4 regions of the Bradyrhizobium sp. SZCCHNR1051 genome follow, and region 1 is predicted to be linked to each of the others. Evidence: predicted binding sites of a transcription regulator. Region 1 holds the regulator's gene; each other region holds the start of a gene.
The links. Region 1 encodes PhoB, which activates phosphate uptake and scavenging genes when phosphate is short. Its sites were predicted from a motif close to TGTCATNNANCTGTCAT; they were not measured.
Positions count from the first base shown of each region.

Region 2: a site for PhoB is predicted at 2,087-2,103, ahead of QW868_RS16585 (esterase-like activity of phytase family protein). Genes of this name have one in related genera too.
Region 3: a site for PhoB is predicted at 1,129-1,145, ahead of ugpB (sn-glycerol-3-phosphate ABC transporter substrate-binding protein UgpB). Genes of this name have one in related genera too.
Region 4: a site for PhoB is predicted at 1,441-1,457, ahead of QW868_RS13655 (PhnD/SsuA/transferrin family substrate-binding protein). Genes of this name have one in related genera too.

Region 1 is NZ_JAUEYJ010000017.1:53,734-58,580, reverse strand. It holds gene pstC (phosphate ABC transporter permease subunit PstC) at 1-148, shown strand, start outside; gene pstA (phosphate ABC transporter permease PstA) at 152-1,033, shown strand; gene pstB (phosphate ABC transporter ATP-binding protein PstB) at 1,030-1,851, shown strand; gene phoU (phosphate signaling complex protein PhoU) at 1,882-2,598, shown strand; gene phoB (phosphate regulon transcriptional regulator PhoB) at 2,615-3,322, shown strand; gene QW868_RS21120 (trypsin-like serine protease) at 3,470-4,786, shown strand.
Region 2 is NZ_JAUEYJ010000012.1:117,924-122,770, reverse strand. It holds gene QW868_RS16590 (methyl-accepting chemotaxis protein) at 1-586, shown strand, start outside; gene QW868_RS16585 (esterase-like activity of phytase family protein) at 660-2,015, opposite strand; gene QW868_RS16580 (DMT family transporter) at 2,138-3,115, opposite strand; gene QW868_RS16575 (DMT family transporter) at 3,213-4,142, opposite strand; gene mgtA (magnesium-translocating P-type ATPase) at 4,287-4,847, opposite strand, start outside.
Region 3 is NZ_JAUEYJ010000006.1:236,014-240,860, forward strand. It holds gene ugpB (sn-glycerol-3-phosphate ABC transporter substrate-binding protein UgpB) at 1-1,075, opposite strand, end outside; gene QW868_RS09590 (CaiB/BaiF CoA-transferase family protein) at 1,286-2,488, opposite strand; gene QW868_RS09595 (organic hydroperoxide resistance protein) at 2,640-3,065, opposite strand; gene QW868_RS09600 (MarR family transcriptional regulator) at 3,236-3,697, shown strand; gene QW868_RS09605 (GIY-YIG nuclease family protein) at 3,705-3,956, opposite strand; tRNA gene QW868_RS09610 (tRNA-Ala) at 4,204-4,279, opposite strand; gene QW868_RS09615 (TIGR02300 family protein) at 4,361-4,765, opposite strand.
Region 4 is NZ_JAUEYJ010000009.1:238,573-243,419, forward strand. It holds gene arsB (ACR3 family arsenite efflux transporter) at 1-435, opposite strand, end outside; gene QW868_RS13645 (arsenate reductase ArsC) at 439-966, opposite strand; gene QW868_RS13650 (metalloregulator ArsR/SmtB family transcription factor) at 959-1,324, opposite strand; gene QW868_RS13655 (PhnD/SsuA/transferrin family substrate-binding protein) at 1,691-2,440, shown strand; gene QW868_RS13660 (HAMP domain-containing sensor histidine kinase) at 2,437-3,897, shown strand; gene QW868_RS13665 (sigma-54 dependent transcriptional regulator) at 3,887-4,847, shown strand, end outside.

The sequences.
Region 1 (4,847 bases):
CGCCATCGCCTCCGAATTCCAGGAGAGCGACGGGCTGCACCAGTCGAGCCTGATCCTGCTCGGTCTGCTGCTGTTCGTGCTCACCTTCTTCGTGCTGGCGAGCGCGCGGCTGATGCTCATGCGGCTCGAAGCCAAGGCGGGAAGATAAGCCATGTCCAGCGCTGATACGCTTACACTCGATGCGCCGGTCAATCCGATCTATGCGCGCCGGCGCCGCAGGGACATCGTGATCCGCGGCCTCTGCGTCGCCGCCGCGATGTTCGGCGTCACCTGGCTGGCGCTGATCCTGTTCACGCTGTTCTATAACGGACTCGCCGGCCTCAGCCTGCAGGTTTTTGCCGCCGACACGCCGCCACCCGGCTCCAGCGAAGGCGGCCTGCGCAACGCCATCGTCGGCTCCTTGATCATGACGATCATCGGCGTCGGCATCGGCGCGCCGCTCGGCCTGTTCGCCGGCACCTATCTCGCCGAATACGGCCGCAACGACCGCCTGACCTCGGTGATCCGCTTCATCAACGACATCCTGCTGTCGGCGCCCTCGATCATCATCGGCCTGTTCATCTATGGTGCGGTCGTGGTGCCGATGGGCGGCTTCTCGGCACTCGCGGGTTCCCTTGCATTGGCGGTCATCGTGATCCCGGTGGTGCTGCGCACCACCGAGGACATGCTGCTGCTCGTGCCCAACCCGCTGCGCGAGGCGGCGTCTGCGCTCGGCCTGCCGCGCTCGCTGGTGATCCGCCGCATCGCCTATCGGGCGGCGCGCTCGGGCCTCATCACCGGCGTGCTGCTTGCCACCGCCCGCGTCGCCGGCGAGACCGCGCCTCTGCTGTTCACCGCGCTGTCGAACCAGTTCTGGAGCCTCAACCTTTCCAGGACGATGGCGAACCTGCCCGTCACCATCAACAATTTCGTCCAGAGCCCTTATGCCTACTGGAAGCAACTGGCCTGGAGCGGAGCCCTTCTCATCACTCTGGCCGTGCTCGCCCTGAACATCGGTGCACGCATTCTCGGCGCCGAGAGGAACACCAAATGACCGAACTGTCCGTCTCCGTCAGTCAGCCCAATCACGCTCTTCACGGCAAGGCGCTTCCGGATGCGCCGGCCAAGGTGACCGCGCGCAACCTCAACTTCTACTACGGCGACCATCACGCGCTGAAGAACATCAACCTGTCGCTGGGCACCAACCGCGTCACCGCGTTCATCGGCCCGTCCGGCTGCGGCAAGTCCACGCTGCTGCGCATCTTCAACCGGATGTACGATCTCTATCCGGGCCAGCGGGCGACCGGGCAGCTGATGCTCGACAACACCAACATCCTCGATCCCAAGCTCGATCTGAATCTGCTGCGCGCCCGGGTCGGCATGGTGTTCCAGAAGCCGACGCCGTTCCCGATGACGATCTACGAGAACATCGCCTTTGGCATCCGCCTCTATGAGAAGATATCGAAGTCGGAGATGGACGACCGGGTCGAGAAGGCGCTGCGCGGCGGTGCGCTGTGGAACGAGGTCAAGGACAAGCTCAACGCCTCGGGCCTGTCGCTGTCCGGCGGCCAGCAGCAGCGACTGTGCATCGCGCGCACCGTGGCGGTCCGGCCGGAGGTGATCTTGTTCGACGAGCCGTGCTCGGCGCTCGATCCGATCTCGACCGCCAAGGTCGAGGAGCTGATCCAGGAGCTCGCCGAAAACTACACAATCGCCATCGTGACGCATAACATGCAGCAGGCGGCGCGCGTCTCCGACAAGACCGCCTTCATGTATCTCGGCGAGCTGATCGAGTTCGACGACACCAGCAAGATCTTCACCTCGCCGAGTGATCGGCGGACCCAGGATTACATCACCGGCCGGTTCGGCTGACGCCGACGACATTGTCTTCAGGAGATCATCATGGCCAGTGAACATACCGCCAAGGCGTTCGACAGCGATCTGCAGGACCTCACCCGTCTGGTATCGGAGATGGGCGGCCTCGCGGAGCGGCTGATCGTCGATTCCGTCGATGCGCTGGTGCGGCGCGACATCGCGCTCGGCCAGAAGGTGGTCGCCACCGACGCCGAGGTCGACAAGCTGCAGCGCATCATCGAGGAGCGCGCCGTGCTCACGATCGCCCGTCGCCAGCCGATGGCGGTCGACCTGCGCGAGATCGTCGGCGCGATGCGCGTGGCGACCGATCTGGAGCGCATCGGCGACCTCGCCAAGAACATCGGCAAGCGCGTCGCGGCGCTGGAGAGCGACTTCCATCCGCTGAAGCTGATCCGCGGCCTCGAGCACATGACCGATCTGGTGCAGTCGCAGGTCAAGACGGTGCTGGACGCCTATGCCGCGCATGACCTGCCGGCGGCGATGACGGTGTGGAAGGGCGACGAGGAAGTCGACGCCATCTGCACCTCGCTGTTCCGCGAACTCCTGACCTACATGATGGAGGATCCGCGCAACATCTCGTTCTGCATCCACCTGATGTTCTGCGCCAAGAACATCGAGCGCATCGGCGATCACGCGACCAACATCGCCGAGACTGTATTCTATATGATCGAAGGCCAGCAGATCATGGACAAGCGCCCGAAGGGCGACATGACGAGCTTCGCATCGACGATTCCCGGTAACTAAGAGAGACGGTTCAGACATGGGCGCCCGAATTCTGGTGGTGGAGGACGAGGAGGCGCTGACGACGCTGCTGCGCTACAACCTCGAGGCCGAAGGCTACGAGGTCGAGACCGTGGCGCGCGGCGATGAGGCTGACACGCGGCTGAAGGAGCGCGTTCCGGATCTCGTCGTGCTCGACTGGATGCTGCCGGGCCTCTCCGGCATCGAGCTGTGCCGCCGCCTGCGCGCGCGCTCCGAGACCCGGCAACTGCCGATCATCATGCTGACGGCGCGCGGCGAGGAGAGCGAGCGCGTGCGCGGACTCGCCACCGGTGCCGACGACTACATCGTCAAGCCGTTCTCGGTGCCGGAGCTCCTGGCGCGCGTGAAAGGCCTGCTGCGGCGGGCGAGCCCGGAGCGGCTGGCGACCGTGCTGTCCTATGGCGACATCGAGCTCGACCGCGAGAAGCGCCGCGTGGCGCGCTCGGGGCGGCCGATCGATCTCGGCCCGACCGAATACCGCCTGCTCGAATTCTTCCTCGAGCACCCCGGCCGCGTGTTCAGCCGCGAACAGCTGCTCGACAGCGTCTGGGGCCGCGACATCTACATCGACGAGCGCACCGTCGACGTCCATATCGGCCGCCTGCGCAAGCTGCTCAATCCCGGCCGCGAGCAGGACCCGATCCGCACCGTGCGCGGCGCCGGTTATGCGCTCGATGATCGCTTCGCCAAGAGCGAGCAGGTGTAAGGGGCGATCGGGCGTGAGGATGAAGCAGGTGTGAGGCGCGAGCGGGCCCGATTGAGGAGATCGCGGTCCGCTTTCCGCCACGCCGCCGCCGTCTTGATCGTGTCTGCTTCGTGGCCCGTCACGATGTTTCGGTCCCAGCGGACGCCCTTGATCAAGACCATCATCATATCTCTTGTCATGCTGCTCGGCAGCCTGGCGGGCGCCCCGGCCGCCGAGCTCGAAGACGCGGTCGCGGCGGCAGGCAACGGGCAGCATGCGGCGGCGATGCGACGGCTGCTGCCGCTGGCCGCCAAGGGCGATGCGCGGGCGCAGTTCGACGTCGGCTTCATGCAGGCGTTCGGCTGGGGCGTGCCGCGTAATCCGAGCGAGGCGCTGGCCTGGTACCGCAAGGCCGCCGATCAGGGGCTAGCCGTCGCGCAACATTATCTCGGCATCGCCTACGTCAATGGCGAGGGTGTTGCGAGCAATTACGGCGAAGCCAGTCGCTGGTTCAGCCGCGCCGCGGCGCAGGGCTTCGCGCAGTCGCAATACATGCTCGGCCTGATGCTGCTCGACGGCCGTGGCGCAAAGCAGGACGTCGTGCAGGGTTATGCCTGGCTGGTGATGGCCGGCCGCAACGGCGTGCGATCGGCCGGCCGCGACGTGCAGCGGGTCAGGTTGACCGAGCCGCAGCGCGTCCAGGCCCAGAGCGCCATTGCGTCCTGGCAGCCGAAACCGGAATCGGCGGAGGCGGGCATTGCCACTCCGCGTCCGGAGCAACTGCTCGGGCTCGATCGCCACATCGGCGAGGTCGTCGATCCCACCTCCTGGCCGGCGTCGTCGATCGGCGTCGTCACCGTCGCGCAATACTCGAGCGGCGGCTGGTGCACCGGCACCCTGGTGGCGCCGCGCGTCGTGCTCACCGCCGCGCATTGCGTGTTCAACGGCGTGGCGCAGGTCAGCCCCGGCAATGTCCGCTTCCTGGCCGGCATGAACCGTGGCACGCCGGCGGCATCGTCGGTCGCCGACAAGCTGATCGTGGCGCCCGATTTCGTGCCGACCCGGCACGACAGATGGTCGCTCGACCGCTCGCCCGCCGATTGGGCGCTGATCGTGCTGAAGGACGCGCTGCCGTCGAAGCCGGTGGCGGTCAAGGCGCTGACCCGCGAGGAGCTCGCGGCTGCGACCACGGCCGGAACCATCTCCGAGATCGGCTATGGCCAGGAGCGGCGCTATTCGCCGACCGGCCAGCGCAATTGCAGCGCCGGCATGACCGGGGATGCCCGGCTGTTGACAGTGCATTGCCTGGCCAATTTCGGCTATTCGGGCTCGCCGATCCTCGCCGAGGTCGGCGGGGAGCCGGCCGTGGTCGGCATCTTCTCGGCGTTCCACGAGGAGACCCGGCTGATGTTCGCCGCCCCCGCGAGCCAGTTCGAGGCGGTCGTGCGGCGCGAGATCGCGGCACAGAGTGCCTCGGCGCGGTGAGGGAAGGAGGGGGCGAGAGGGACGAGGTCCCCGCCGCTGGTCATGATCTGTGCGTGACTGG
Region 2 (4,847 bases), on a different contig from region 1:
GATTGCGAGCAAAGCCGTGGGCGACGCGGAGCGCACCAATGCGACCGTTCAGGTCCTGTCGACCGGCGCCGAAAAGATCGGCGAGGTCGTCAAGCTGATCCATTCGATCGCGGCGCAGACCAACCTGCTGGCGCTGAACGCCACCATCGAAGCCGCGCGCGCCGGCGAGTCCGGCAAGGGCTTTGCCGTCGTCGCCTCGGAGGTGAAGGCGCTCGCCAACCAGACGGCGAAGGCGACCGAGGAGATTTCGGCACAGGTCGCGGCGATGCAGACCTCGACCCAGGATGCGGTCACCGCCATCAGCGGCATCACCCAGACCATCGCGCAGATGAGCGAGATCACCAATTCGATCTCGACCTCGATCGCGCAGCAGGGCGACGCGACGCGCGAGATCGCCCGCAACATCCAGTCCGTCGCCGCAGGCTCCAACGAGATCAGCGCCCATATCGGCGGCGTCACCAAGGCGGCGGAAGCGACCGGCATGGCTGCCTCCGAAGTGCTGTCGAGCGCGCGCGAGCTCGACAGCCAGTCGGGCCTGCTGCAGCAGGCCGTCGATGGCTTCATGGCGAAGGTGCGAACGGCCTGATCAGGCCAGGGCGCGCCGTTGATCCGGGGCTCTCGGATCAACGGCGGCCGTCAAGTCGTAGGCGTGCCAGCCGTCACTTGGCTTTGAGGAAGTCGCCGACCTCCAGCAGCACGAACTCGTTGTCGTCGGCCTTGTTGGGATCCCGGCTGGACGAGAACGGCAGGTTGTTGTCGTTGCCGACGATGATGTGGGTTTCGTCGACGCGGTCGACATTCTCGATCGTGAAGAACGGGAAGGCGAGCACGCCGTCGTTGAGCGGCTTGCGCGCCTTTTTGTCCGGATCCTTGATCTTCATCAGGTCGATAAAGGCGATCTTGCGGACCGGCTTGCCGACGTTGGCGTCGGACAGTTCGATCTTGTAGACGCGCTTGAACTTGGCGAGATCGGGAAAGCAGTTGTCGCCGCGCGTGCCCTGCGGGCAGGCCTTGTCGCTGGTGCCCTCGCCATTGTCACGCTCGATGATCAGCCCCTGTGTGGGATCGATCATGTTGAAATCGCCGATGGCGTTGCCGTTCTGCTCGAACACATACTGCCAGTAGCGGCCGGTGAACCGCTCCGCCGCGACGTCGAATTCGAGGATGCGCGAGGCTTCCTTGCCGTCGACCTTCTCCCAGTCCTTCTTGTCGGTGTCCCACAGCGGACCTTCGAGCAGGCCATAGATGAACTTGCTGTCCACCGACGACGCAAAGCCTTCATATCCCTTCGAGCGCCGCAGGTTGACGTTCGCATAGGTCGCGCCTGGCGCGCCCGGCGATTGCACCGCCCAATGGTCGGGCGAGCGCACCGGCTTGCCGTCGGCGACCGTGTCGAACACGGCCAGCACCTTGCCGGTCCTGTCCGCCTTGATGACGTAGGGACCGAACTCGTCGCCGATCCAGAGATTGTCGCCGATGATCTGGAAGCCCTCGGTATCGAAATCAGCACCGGTCAAATAGCGCTTGGCGGTGTCCTCATGGACGATGCGGAAGGGCACCTTCCTGTCGGGATCATGCAGGAAGATCGTCTCGAGCCGCTCGACCTTGCCGCTGGTCCAGTCGATCTTGTGGTGGTTCAGATAGAGCATCGAGTCGGGCGAGTTGTAGCGCGAGCCCATGCCGTTGTCGGTGAGGACCCAGAACGTGCCGTCGGCCATCTTCTTGATGCCGGAGTGGCCCTGGAGAGGTTGTCCCTTGAACGGGAGCGACACCCCGGTCGGACGCTCATAGGACTTGCCCATCACGCTGCCGATCGCGTCGATGCGCTTGCCGGTGGTGTATTTGCCGGAGGTCTTGAGATCGTTCGGGGCATCGGCCGGCGCCTCGACGAAGGACTCGGCCGGCATCACGGCATGGCCGGAGAGCGTCGCCGGGAATTCGCCTTCGCCCTGGGCGAACGCTGTGCCGGCGCTCAGAACGAACGCGGCAACGGTGGTCAGCAGATATCGACGCATGGGAGGGCCTCCTGGGAGCTTGATCCACGCATCGTTCTGGACAGGAGGCCTGACGCGGCGCTGACATTTCGATGACAGCCGGATGATGCTCCCCGGTCTTCATGAGGCGTCTTGCCGCACGCTCACGTCTTGAGTCGGTCACCCGTGCCGGGAGGCCGGATCGGGACCCGCGACGCGATGATCACGCCGGCAATGACCAGCGCGTAGCCCGCAAGGTGGAACAGCCTGAGCTCCTCGCCGAGGAGCAGGATCGCGAGCACCGAGCCGAACAATGGCACCAGATGGAGGAACGGCGCGGCGCGGTTCGGTCCGATCAGGCTGATGCCGCGATTGAAGAACAGGTAGGCCAGTGTCGACGCAAACACGACCACGTAGCCGAGCGTCAGGACCGACAGCAGATCGGGCTTGAGCACGAAGCCCGACGCGTATTCCCAAGCCGCGAACGGCAGCAGCAGCACGGCGCCGGCCGCCGTGCAGGCTGAGATCAGCGACAGCTGGTGCACCGCCGGCCGTCGCGTCATGGCGGCCGAGTAGAGCCCGAATACCATCAGCGCGCCCGCAAACATCAGGTCACCGCGGTTGAATTGGATGCCGGCGAGCGCACCGAGATCGCCGCGCAGCAGGATCACCAGCACGCCGATCAGCGACATCGCAATGCCGGCGAATTGGGCGATGGTCAGGCGCACACCGAACAAGGCCAGCGACCACAGCGCGACGAACAGCGGCGTCGAGGATTGGATCAGGAGACCGTTCAGCGCCTGGGTATATTGCATCGCCCAATAGGACAGCGCGTTGTTGATGGCAAAGCCCGTCAGCGACAACAGCAGGATCAGCGGCCAATGCGCGCGCAATGTTCGCCAGTCGCGGGCGAGATGCGCGCGGGCGAAAGGCCACAGCATCAGGAACGTTCCGACCCAGCGGATGCAGGACAAGGTCAGCGGCGGGACATGACCGGCCACATAGCGCGCGAGCACGATGTTGCCGGCCCAGAACAGCGAGGCCAGCGTGAGCAGCAGATAGGGCTGGTTGTTCAGCCAGGAGAGCGGATGACGGTGTGGGGCAGGCAAAGGCAGCCAAGCGTGCTTGGAGAGACGAGGCAATCTGGGCTGAATCGTATCCCCTCGCAAGCCGGCGCAGCGGATTGGTGCCATGCATCGGACAGCAAAGGGCCGCGGGGGCGCGCGCAGGACGTGGATATCAGGTCGCCTGCTTGCGCGACGCCACGAACACGCCGGCGAGCACCAGCACGAAGCCGATCACGTGGAAGACCTCCGGCTGCTCGCCGAGGAACACGAAGGCCATGATCGAGCCGAACACCGGGACCACGTGAAAGAACGGCGCGGCGCGATTGGCGCCGATCAGGAGCACGCCGCGATTGAAGCAGAGATAGGCGATCGTCGAAGGAAAGATCGCGACGTAGAGCAGCGACAACAGGTTCTGCGCGTCGAGCGCCATGACCGGTCGCGCGTTGATTTCCCAGATCAGCAGCGGAATGAGGCTGGCTGCGCCGCAACCGAAGGTGAAGGCGACCATCGACAGGCCGTGGATCTGCGGCCGCTTGATCGTCAGCACCGAGTAGAAGCCGAACACCGCCATCGCCAGCAGGAAGATCAGATCCCCTCTGTTGAAGCTGATGTCGGCCAGCGCGGTGGGGTGACCGCGCGTCAGGATGAGCAGCACGCCCACGAGCGACAGCACGATGCCGATGGCCTGCGCCAGGGTCAGGTGCACGCGCAACAGCAGCATCGACCAAATTGCCACGATCAGCGGACCAGCCGACTGCAGCAGCAGGGTGTTGAGTGCCTGCGTATATTCGAGCGACCAGTATTGCAGCGTGTTGAAGGCGCCGATGCCCGTCACGGACAACGCGATCATGATGCCGAGCCGCGACCGGATCGCGGGCCAGTCCTGGCGCAGTTGTTTCCAGGCGAGCGGCAGGATCAGCAGGAAGGCGAGCGACCAGCGCAGGAACGACAATGTCACCGGCGGGATGTGGCCGGCGGCAAGCCGCCCGACGATCGAGTTGCCGGCCCAGCACAGCGCCGTGATGCTGAGCAGCACATAGGGCTGGTTGGCGATCCAGGCGCGCGCGGGCGCGGCGGACGCGGTGGGATCGGCGGCGGACATGCGGCGGTGTTGGCCTGGTTCGATGCGCCGCGGCGCGCGGCCGGGATGTCCGGCCGCCGTTCCTCCCGGCGCTTTCGACAGACACCAATTGCAGCTGCCTATCAAGAGGGCAGATGCATCGCGACCATGCAGCGATGGCCGTCGTCAAGATCGCGCACGAGCGTGTCCCCGGTGCGGTCTCCGCGGTCCGGATCGCACCGCGAGCGATTTGAGGCCCTCCGCACTGACCAGATAGGCGACGACGAGGGCGGCGATGGCAGCTAAGACGGTGAGGGGCGGTGCAACGAAGCCGAACCATGCGCCGGCCGGTGTGAAGGGCACGACCAGTGCGACGGCGAGCGCGGTGAGCGACGACGCCGTCAGCATCGGATCCGCCCGGTTGCTCCATGGCCGCCCATTGGTCCGGATGATGAAGATGACGAGAATCTGGGTTGCCATCGATTCGAGGAACCATGCGGTGCGGAATTCATCGGGCGTCGCATGGAACAAATACAGCAGCGCGCCGAAGGTGAGAAAGTCGAACAGGGACGACAGGGGCCCCATGATCGCGGCAAAGCGCATGAGCCGCTTCATGTCCCAGCGCTGCGGCCGCGCGGTCGCCTGCCGGCTCACGCGGTCGAACGGAATGCCGAGCTCGGAGAGATCGTAGAGCAGATTGTTGAGCAGGATCTGCGTCGGCAGCATCGGCAGGAACGGCAGCACCAT
Region 3 (4,847 bases), on a different contig from region 1:
TGGCCTTCGCGTAGGCCGCCTTGGTGATCGGCAGATAGCCCGAGGCCTTGTGGATATAGACCTGACGATCGGTGTCCGAGAGGAAGGTCAGGAACTTCGCCACGCCCTTGTATTCGTCCGCGCTCTTGCCGCCCATCACCCAGAGCGAGGCGCCGCCGATGATCGAGTTCTGCGGTGCGCCCTTGGCGTCGGGATAATAGGGCATCGGCGCAGCGGTGAAGGCGAACTTGGCCTGCGCCTTGACGTTGCCGAAGAACGCCGACGAGGTCAGGTAGATCGGGCATTCGCCCGAGGTGAAGCGGCCCTCGCCGGTGTTGGTGCGGCCGGCATAGTCGTAGGTCTTGTCCTTCTGCAGCTCGACCAGGTTTTCGAGATGCTTCACCTGCAGCGGACCGTTGAACTCCAGCACGGTGTCGAAGCCGTCGAGACCGTTCGCCTTGCTGGCGAGCGGCACGTTGTGCCAGGCGGAGAGCTGCTCGAGATTGACCCAGGTGACCCACGAGCCGGAGAAGCCGCAGGTCGGATGGCCGGCCGCCTTCAGCTTCTTGGCGGTCTCGAACAGCTCGGGCCAGGTCTTCGGGATCTCGGCGTTGACCTTCTTCAGCTCGTCGAGATTGACCCACATGACGGTGGATGAGGAGTTGAAGGGGAAGGAGAGCATTTCGCCCTTCGAGGTCGAATAGTAGCCGGTGATGGCCGGCAGGTAGCTCTTGGGATCGAACTTCTCGCTGGCGTCCTGCATCAGCTTGTAGACCGGCTTCACGGCGCCGGTGGCGGCCATCATCGTGGCGGTGCCGACCTCGAACACCTGCATGATATGCGGCGCATTGCCGGCGCGGAAGGCGGCAATGCCGGCATTCATCGTGTCGGCGTAGTTGCCCTTGTAGGTCGGAACGACCTTGTAGTCGGTCTGCGAGGTGTTGAAATCGTTGGCGAGCTTGACGATGACGTCGTTGTTGGCGCCGGTCATCGCGTGCCACCACTGAATCTCCGTCACCGCATGTGCGGGTGCGGCGGCGCCAAGGACCAGCGTGGCTGCCGCGGCGGCGGCGGTCCAGAATTGTCGAAGTGACATTAAAAAATACCTCCCATGGAACGTCATCGGCGTCGCGGCCGTAGCAGCGCGAGATGACAGTTTTGTGAATGTATAACCGGTTGGATCGTCAGCGGAAAGCGCGTTCGTCGCGGCTTCGCGGCGGAATGCCGCGACTTGTGCGAGACGGCGCGGCGCCGGGGCGATGCCCCAGGCGACGCTAGCGTGGGGAGACGACAGGCTGATGGCGCTTCAGCGCTTGCGCTCGGCGCACACCGTGCCCTGGGACAGCAGGGCCTGGATCTCGTGCTCCGAGTAGCCGAACTCGCTGAGCACCTCCTGCGCATGCTGGCTGAATTTCGGCGGGGTGGAGCGCAGGGTCGGCTTGCTGCGTTCGAGCCGGATCGGCGACGCGACGCCCTTATACCAGTCCTTTTCGATGACATCGCCGCGGTAGATCGTGTGCGGACTGGTCAGCGCCTGGTCGATCTTCTGCACGGGTCCCGCCGGCAGGCCGGCCGCGAGCAGCCGGTCGCACAGCGGCTCCGCCTCGAATTGGCTGAAGACGGCGGCGAGCTCGCCGCGCAGCGCCTCGCGATTGGCGACGCGATCCTTGTTGCGGGCGAAGCGCGGATCGGTGCCGAGCTCCGGCCGGCCGATTTCCTTGGCGAGCTTGCGGAAGGTGCCGTCATTGCCGACGCCGATGAAGATATCGTCCGTCTTGGTCGGGAAGATTGCGTAGGGAACGAGGTTCGGATGCTCGTTGCCGGTCAGCGACGGCGGCTTGCCGTGCATGAAGTAGTTTGCGGTATGCGGATGCATGATCGCGAGGCCGGTCTCATACAGCGTGACCTCGAGGAACTGGCCGAGCCCAGAGCGCTGCCGTTCCGACAGCGCCATCAGGATGCCGATCGCGGCATAGAGTCCGGTGGTGATGTCGACCAGCGGCACGCCGATCCGCATCGGTCCGCTCTGCGAGGAGCCGGTCGCGGCGATCATGCCGGTCATCGCCTGGATGATCGCGTCATAGCCGGGATTGCCGCCGCGCGGACCGTCGGCGCCGAAGCCGCAGATGCGGCAGTGCACCAGCTTCGGGAATTTCTCGCGCAGCGTGTCGCTGCCGATGCCCCACTTCTCCAAGGTGCCGGGCTTGAAGTTCTCGATCAGCACGTCGGCGGTCTCGAGCATCCGCATCAGCACGACGCGGCCACCCTCGGAAGCGAGATCGAGGCCGATCGAACGCTTGTTGCGGTTGATCCCGACGAAATAGGCAGCGTCTTCGTCGTGGAAGGGAGGGCCCCAGTCGCGGACCTCGTCGCCGGCCGGCGGTTCGACCTTGATCACGTCGGCTCCGTGATCGGCCAGGATCTGTGTGCAGTAGGGCCCGCCGAGCACGCGCGTCAGATCGATCACGCGCAGTCCGGCCATGGCGCCGGGAGCAAATTGGGGTGTCATCGGATGTCGCGAGGTTGGTTTCAGCTCGCGGCCATTAAGCATTGCTGCGGCGCTGGTGCAAACGCGGCTCGCCGAATGGCGCCGTCGCGAAAACGCGAGGCCTGCCCTGCGGCGGGCGCGGGAAAACGCTGCCGCAGGGCGGAATTCAGCCTCAGACGACGGTCAGCTTGACATCGACATTTCCGCGCGTGGCGTTGGAATAGGGGCACACCTCGTGCGCCTTGGCGACCAGAGCCTCGGCGTCGGCCTTGGCGAGGCCGGGCAGCGACACCGCGAGCTCGACGGTGATGCCGAAGCCGCCTTCTGAACGCGGGCCGATGCCGACGGTCGAGGTCACCGACGTGTCGGCGGGAACCTTCGGGCCGCCCTGCGAGCCGACAAACTTCATCGCGCCGATGAAGCAGGCCGCATAGCCGGCCGCGAACAACTGCTCCGGATTGTTGCCGGCGCCACCGCCGCCGCCGAGCTCCTTCGGGGTGGAGAGCTTGACCTTGAGCGAGCCGTCGAGGGTCGCGGCTTCGCCGTCGCGGCCGCCGGTCGCCTTGGCGCTGGTCTTGTAGAGCACGTTCACGGACATGGGGTGTCTCCCGGTTGGATGGACGAATTCAGTGGCGCTATATTGCACGCAATTGAATTGTGAACAATATAATTGTTCGGTAGAAAATTCGTGATCGGGGCGCCGGGCCCGTTGTCGACCCGAGGCGTGCGGGCTCAAGATGCCGATAGGATCGACCTATGGTGACCTCGATGCGAAAGAAGTCCGTGGCTGACGCGCCGCTCCAACTCGGCAACCAGCTCTGCTTCGCCGTCTATTCGACCGCCCATGCCTTCAACCGGGTCTACAAGCCTTTGCTCGACCGTCTCGGCCTCACCTATCCGCAATATCTGGTGATGCTGGTGCTGTGGGAGCGCGACGGCCTGTCGGTGAAGGAGATCGGCGAGCGGCTATTCCTGGATTCCGGCACGCTGACGCCGCTGCTGAAGCGGATGGAGGCGCTGCATTTCATCAGGCGGACACGATCGGCCGAGGACGAGCGTCAGGTGATCGTCACCCTCACCGCCCAGGGCGCGGGCCTGCGCGACAAGGCAAGGTCGATCGTGCCGCCCGCGATCCTGGATGCGACGGGCTGCTCGCTCGCGGAACTGGCCGACCTGCACGGCAAGCTGGTGCGCCTGCGGGAGCATTTGAATGCGGCGGTGGAGGGGTGAGGAGCGGTCAGACTGGACCGAGCAGGCGCTTCTTTGAGAATGCCCGCCCAGAATGCGATTTCAGGTAGGTCTCGAACGCCAACGCGCGATGCTTGTCCGGAAAGGCGCAATACCAGACCAGCATCCACGGCATGAACTTGGACGTGTGAACTGACCGGCCAGCGTTGTGATCCTTCAGGCGCTGTCTGATGTCCGCTGTCGCGCCGACATATTCCTGCTCGGGGAAGGCGAGGCTGCGGATGATGTAGACGTACCACATGCGAAGGCACTCGCCGCGAAGGACTGCGGGCCGGCATTCTGCAATCGGGAAGGGAGTTTGTCATCCCGGCTGCCTGCGTACGAAATCAAGTCGTAAACCGTAGGCAGGCGTGACTCGAGAAAACACCAGCTGGAGAAGATGACGGGCCTCTCAAAGCCCGGCTTCGCCAAGGGGCTTCGCCGGGCACCACGCTTCGCCCTTCGGGCTCCGTCGTGGCTGCGCCACGCGTAGCCCGAAGGGCGAAGCGTGGTGGAGCCAGGCGGGATCGAACCGCCGACCTCTTGCATGCCATGCAAGCGCTCTCCCAGCTGAGCTATGGCCCCTGAACCGAGCCGGCGGTCTGGGTGACCGCCGGGGAGCACCGTGAACCACAGTTCGCGGCTGATCTCAAGTGTCTTCGACGATTATTCTTCGTCGCCGCCGACATCACCGATGATGTCGGTCACGTCCTCGTCGCCTTCTTCCTCGTCGGCGATGAAGGTGGAATCATCATCCTCGTCGTCGTCGAGGGTCTCGTCGATCTCGATGTCGTCCTCGGTCTCAGGCACGACGGCCTTGACCTTGCCGGTGTTCTCCTCGGCATCGGCCTCCTCGAGCGACACCAACTCCTCGGCCTCGGCGGGCTCGACCACGTCGGCCGCCGCAGCGGCACGCGCAGCCTCGCCGCGCATCGCGCGGGTCGGAGCCACCGGCGCGATCGGCACGACCTCGCCGGTGTAGGGCGAGATCACCGGGTTCTTGTTGAGGTCATAGAACTTTTTGCCCGTCGTCGGGCAAATGCGTTTGGTTCCGAGCTCGGATTTGGCCACGTGCAGGCGTCCTGGCAATGTCTGAAAAGCGGTGTCTCACTTGGCTAGTTGCCGCGCCGCTGTCAATAGCGCTGTCAACGGG
Region 4 (4,847 bases), on a different contig from region 1:
GAGCGTGTAGTGAGGCTCTCCTTCGCACAGGTTCGACCAGACGAACACCATCGCGGTGCAAGGAGCGGCTGCGAGCAGGATCAGACCCGCGATGTAGGATGGGATCTGCGCGGACGGCAGCATCGGCGCGAACACGTTGCCGATGAAGAAGGAGCCGAGAAGCGCCATCGAGAACGGTTTGACGGCCCAATTGATGAACAGGGTAACCCCCACGCCGCGCCAGTGCTCTCGGACCTGGCTCAAAGCACCGAAGTCGATCTTCAGCAGCATCGGCACGATCATCAGCCAGATCAGGACTGCCACTGGCAAATTGACCTTGGCCACTTCCGCGGCTGCAACCACTCCGAAGAAGCTAGGCATGAAGTGGCCGAGCACGACGCCGGCGACGATGCAGAGGGCAACCCAAAGTGTGAGGTAACGTTCGAAGATGCTCATGTGTCAGGCCACGTCGTTGCGGGATGAACTCGCGCCTTCCGACCGGCCGATCTCGCGCAACTTGGTGCCGAGCGACAGTTTGTCGATGCTGCGCAGAGGAAGATTGGTGAAGGTACCGATGCGATTCTTCAGGTACCGGAAGGCGGTCACGAATGCCGCCTCCTTCTGGAGATCAATACCTTCGACTGCGGCGGGATCCTCGATGCCCCAGTGAGCGGTCATCGGCTGTCCAGGCCACACCGGACAGGTCTCACCGGCGGCGTTGTCGCAGACCGTGAAGACGAAATCCATGACGGGTGCATCGGGGGCGGCGAACTCGAGCCAGCTCTTCGAGCGCAAGCCGTCGGTCGGATAGTCCAGGCTTTGGAGAGTGCGTAGCGCCAGCGGGTTGACCGCGCCCTTCGGCGTGCTGCCTGCCGAGAACGCCCGGAAGCGGCCGCCGGCATTCTTTCGCAGGATCGATTCCGCCATGATTGAACGGGCGGAGTTGCCGGTGCAGAGGAAGAGAACGTTGTAGAGGTGATCAGACACGGCTTCGCTCCCTTTTCTTTTTCGGAGGACAGCAAGGCGCAAGGCTTTCAATCAATGGTGCGCAGACTTCCGGCCGGCCGCCGCAGCAGTCCTGCAGCAGAAACAGCGCCACCTTCTGGAATTCGGCAAGATTGGCGCGATAGATGATCGACCGGCTGTGTCGCTCCGAGGTGACGAGGTCCGCCCTTGAAAGGATCGAAAGGTGCGCCGAGAGCGTGTTCTGGGGAACTTCCAGGGCGCGAGCAAGCTCTCCGGCCGACAGACCCTCCGGCTCATGACTTGCCAGAATACGAAATGCGTTCAGCCGAGTGGGCTGAGCGAGCGCGGCGAGCGCCAAGACCGCTTCTTCATTATCCATATTTCTAGACTTATGGATATTACAGCATTCTGTCAACCACAGAGTGGCGCCGAGCTCCCGCAGGTCCTTGAGACGCGCGCCGGTGAGCTGTTGCTTGAGCTATCTCAATACCTCACTGTCACATGCTTGTCATATTCGTTGCCGCGCTAGACGCCATTCGATACTCTCTAAGAAAAAAGGGGCGACGATGCTCTAGGAGGGATCGCCATGGGTTTGCGTCAAAGGCAGGCTCCTGCATCACATGCGAATAGAAAGCGAGTCACGAGGCGCGTAGTCCTATCCGGACTAGCGGCGAGTACGATTGCTCTTAAGGGCAGACGCGCCGTAGCGGCTGATCCGCGGCCGGTGCAGATTGGGCTCACGCCCGTGCTTCTGACTTCCGACCTGGAGCTGTTGGCGACACTCCGCTCTTATCTTGAGCGCATTTGGAGCAGGGAAGTCCAGATCCTCACGCGCCGAACCTACCAGGAGATCACGCTCCTCCTGGTAAACGGACAAATTGATGCTGCCTGGATCTGCGGCTACCCCTACGTCCAATTTCGCGAGCAGCTCGATCTGGTAGCGGTACCGGTGTGGAAGGGCCGTCCACTTTACCAGTCCTACGTAATCGTCGACGCCCGCCGCAAGGCCGACTCGTTCGAGGATCTGAAGGGCGACACGCACGCGTTCTCCGATCCCGACAGCAATTCCGGCTTCCTCGTCACGCGAGCCCTCCTCACGGATCTGCACACCAAGCCGGAGGATTTCTTCAGGCATCACTTCTTCACCTATGGTCATCGCAATGTCGTCCGCGCAGTCGCCTCCGGGCTGGCGGACAGCGGATCCGTCGACGGCTACGTGTGGGAAGTCCTCAGCATCGTAGAGCCCGATCTAACCACTCCGACTCGCGTGTTGCGACAATCGGAATGGCTAGGATTTCCGCCGGTGGCGTGCGGAAAGAACCGCCCGAGCGGGCTTTCGGTCGATGCGTTGGCCGCAGCGTTCGTCGGGATGTCCTCCGATCCAGAAGCCCGTCGGGTGCTGCAGATGCTGCATCTCGACGGTTTCACGAGAAGCGATCCATCCCTGTTCGACACGATTGGGGCGAAGATGAACTATGTTCGGAGCCTCGGATGAGCGCTCGCTTTGACCTGAGATCGAATCTGCCGGTCGTGATCAAGGTCCCTGCGCTTGTGGCGCTGCTCATGGTCGCCATCGGGGTGGTGCTCACAGATCAGGTGCTCAAGAGGCTCGCCGAGACCCAGGATCGCCATTTCCGGGAATTGACCGCCGCCTACCTGGACGGGCTTTCGTCGTCGGTGATGCCTGGGGTGATCCGTGGGGACGCCTGGGAGACGTTCGACAATCTCGACCGCGCTCGTTCACTGTACCGCGGCTTGACAATTCTCGAGACGGTGGTGGCGGAACCCGACGGCATCGTCCTGGCTTCCTTCGATCCCCGTACCGTGCCGGCCTTTGCACCCGTGCCGAAGTCGATCGTCGATCGGTTTGCGGACGCAAACGATAGCTGGCTTGACGAGCAGGCCGAGCGTGCCGGCGTCCGCCGCGTGCTGCTCGATCAGGGGCGTCGCATCGGGGTGATCTACACGCAATTCGACGTCGGCGCTCGATTCAAGGAGCGGCGGGACGTGCTCTGGACGTTGGTCGCGACCAATATCGCCATCACTATGCTCGTCGCGGCGGTCGGCTTCATCGCGGTGCGCAGAATGCTGCGACCGGTGCAGCTCTTGACCACGCATTTCAGGCGGGGGCAGTCCGGCGAACTGCTGTGCATCGCAGATGAGGATGTCGGGCCGCCCAGTTCGGAGTTCGGTCGCCTATTCAGACACTACAACATGATGGTGCGATCATGGAACGAGCGTGAGGCGCTGGCTGCTCGCGTCGCGGAAGAGCAACGCCTCACTAGCCTCGGCCGTCTTGCCTCCGGGATGGCCCACGAAATCAACAATCCCCTGGGAGGCATGTTCAACGCGATCGAGACGCTTCGGCGACATGGCCATCAGCTCGGGGTTCGGGAGCGTGCACTCTCTCTTCTCGAGCGGGGGCTCGCGGGCATCCGCGACGTCGTGAGGTCCGCATTGGTGACCCACCGTGTCGACACCGCGATGCGTCCGCTCAAGCCAAGCGACATCGAGGACCTGCGTCTTCTGATCGGTCCCGAGCTCGATCGCAGAAACCTTTCGCTGTCGTGGGCGAACGAGCTTCCCGGCGAGATTCCCGTCAGAGCGAATGCCGTCCGTCAGACCGCGCTTAATCTGCTGCTCAACGCGTGCCAAGCAAGCGCGCCCGCCGGCCGTATCGCATTCGAAGCGGGGCTGGTGGACGGCAGCCTAGTCCTGACAGTGAGCGACGAAGGCGCCGGACTCGACCAGGATAGGGTCAGCTACCTCGAAAGCCGTGAAGCGGATGCCGCGCCGCGGCCCGGAGAGCCCGGCCTTGGCCTTTGGATCATTCGGCGTCTCGTTCTGGAAGTCGGCGGCTCCATCCGAGTCGAGCATCCGGCCGGCGGCGGAACGGCAATCTCCATAGCGATACCCGATGGCTCGGGGGAGGAGCAGCGCAATGTTGCCTGAGTCAGTGTCCATCGCTGTGATCGAAGACGATCCGATCATGGGAGAATCCCTCAACCAGTACCTGGAGCTGGAGGGCTGCAAGGTCGAGTGGTGGCGCAGCGGCCAGGAAGCTCTCGCGGGCCTGAGGCGAGGTGCCCCCGATCTTGTCATCTGCGACATCCGTTTGCCGGACATGTCGGGTGAGGACATCTTCCGGAAAGTGAGCGGCGAAAGTGCCGCCCCGCCGTTTCTGTTCATGACCGCATACGGCCAGATCGACCATGCGGTGGCTCTCATCAGGGCCGGCGCGGGCGACTACGTGACCAAGCCATTCGAACTCGACGATCTGATATCGCGCGCCCGCGCTCTGATCGGCCGTAGGCCGGCGGTTCCGGACGGCGTATTGGGACTGTCGCAGCAGATGCGCCGCATCGAGGAACTGCTCGCCCGCATGGCCGGCCGTAATACGCCTGTGCTGTTCACCGGCGAGACCGGCTCTGGCAAGGAGGTCTGCGCACGCCACCTCCACAACATTTCGGATGCCGCTTTCCGGCCATTCGTGGCAGTCAACTGCGCCGCCATCCCGGACAGTCTGCTCGAGAGCGAGGTCTTCGGACACGAGAAGGGCGCCTTCACGGGCGCCAACAGCAGGCACCTCGGGTATGCGGAGCGTGCCCAATCCGGGACCCTCTTTCTCGACGAGGTCGCGGAGCTACCACTGCAACTTCAGGCAAAGCTGCTTCGGCTGCTCGACGAACGCCGCTTCTACCGCCTGGGCGGCGAAGCCATCGTCCCGTTCCGGGCGCGCGTCGTTTGCGCCACCAATCGGGATTTGGGGGCGGAAGTCGCCGCGGGGCGGTTTCGTGAAGACCTGTACTACCGCATCAACGTCGTCGCGGTCGCTATTCCGCCGCTTCGCGAGCGGCCGGAAGACGTTCAGCTTCTCATACATCGGTTCTTCACCGAACTTG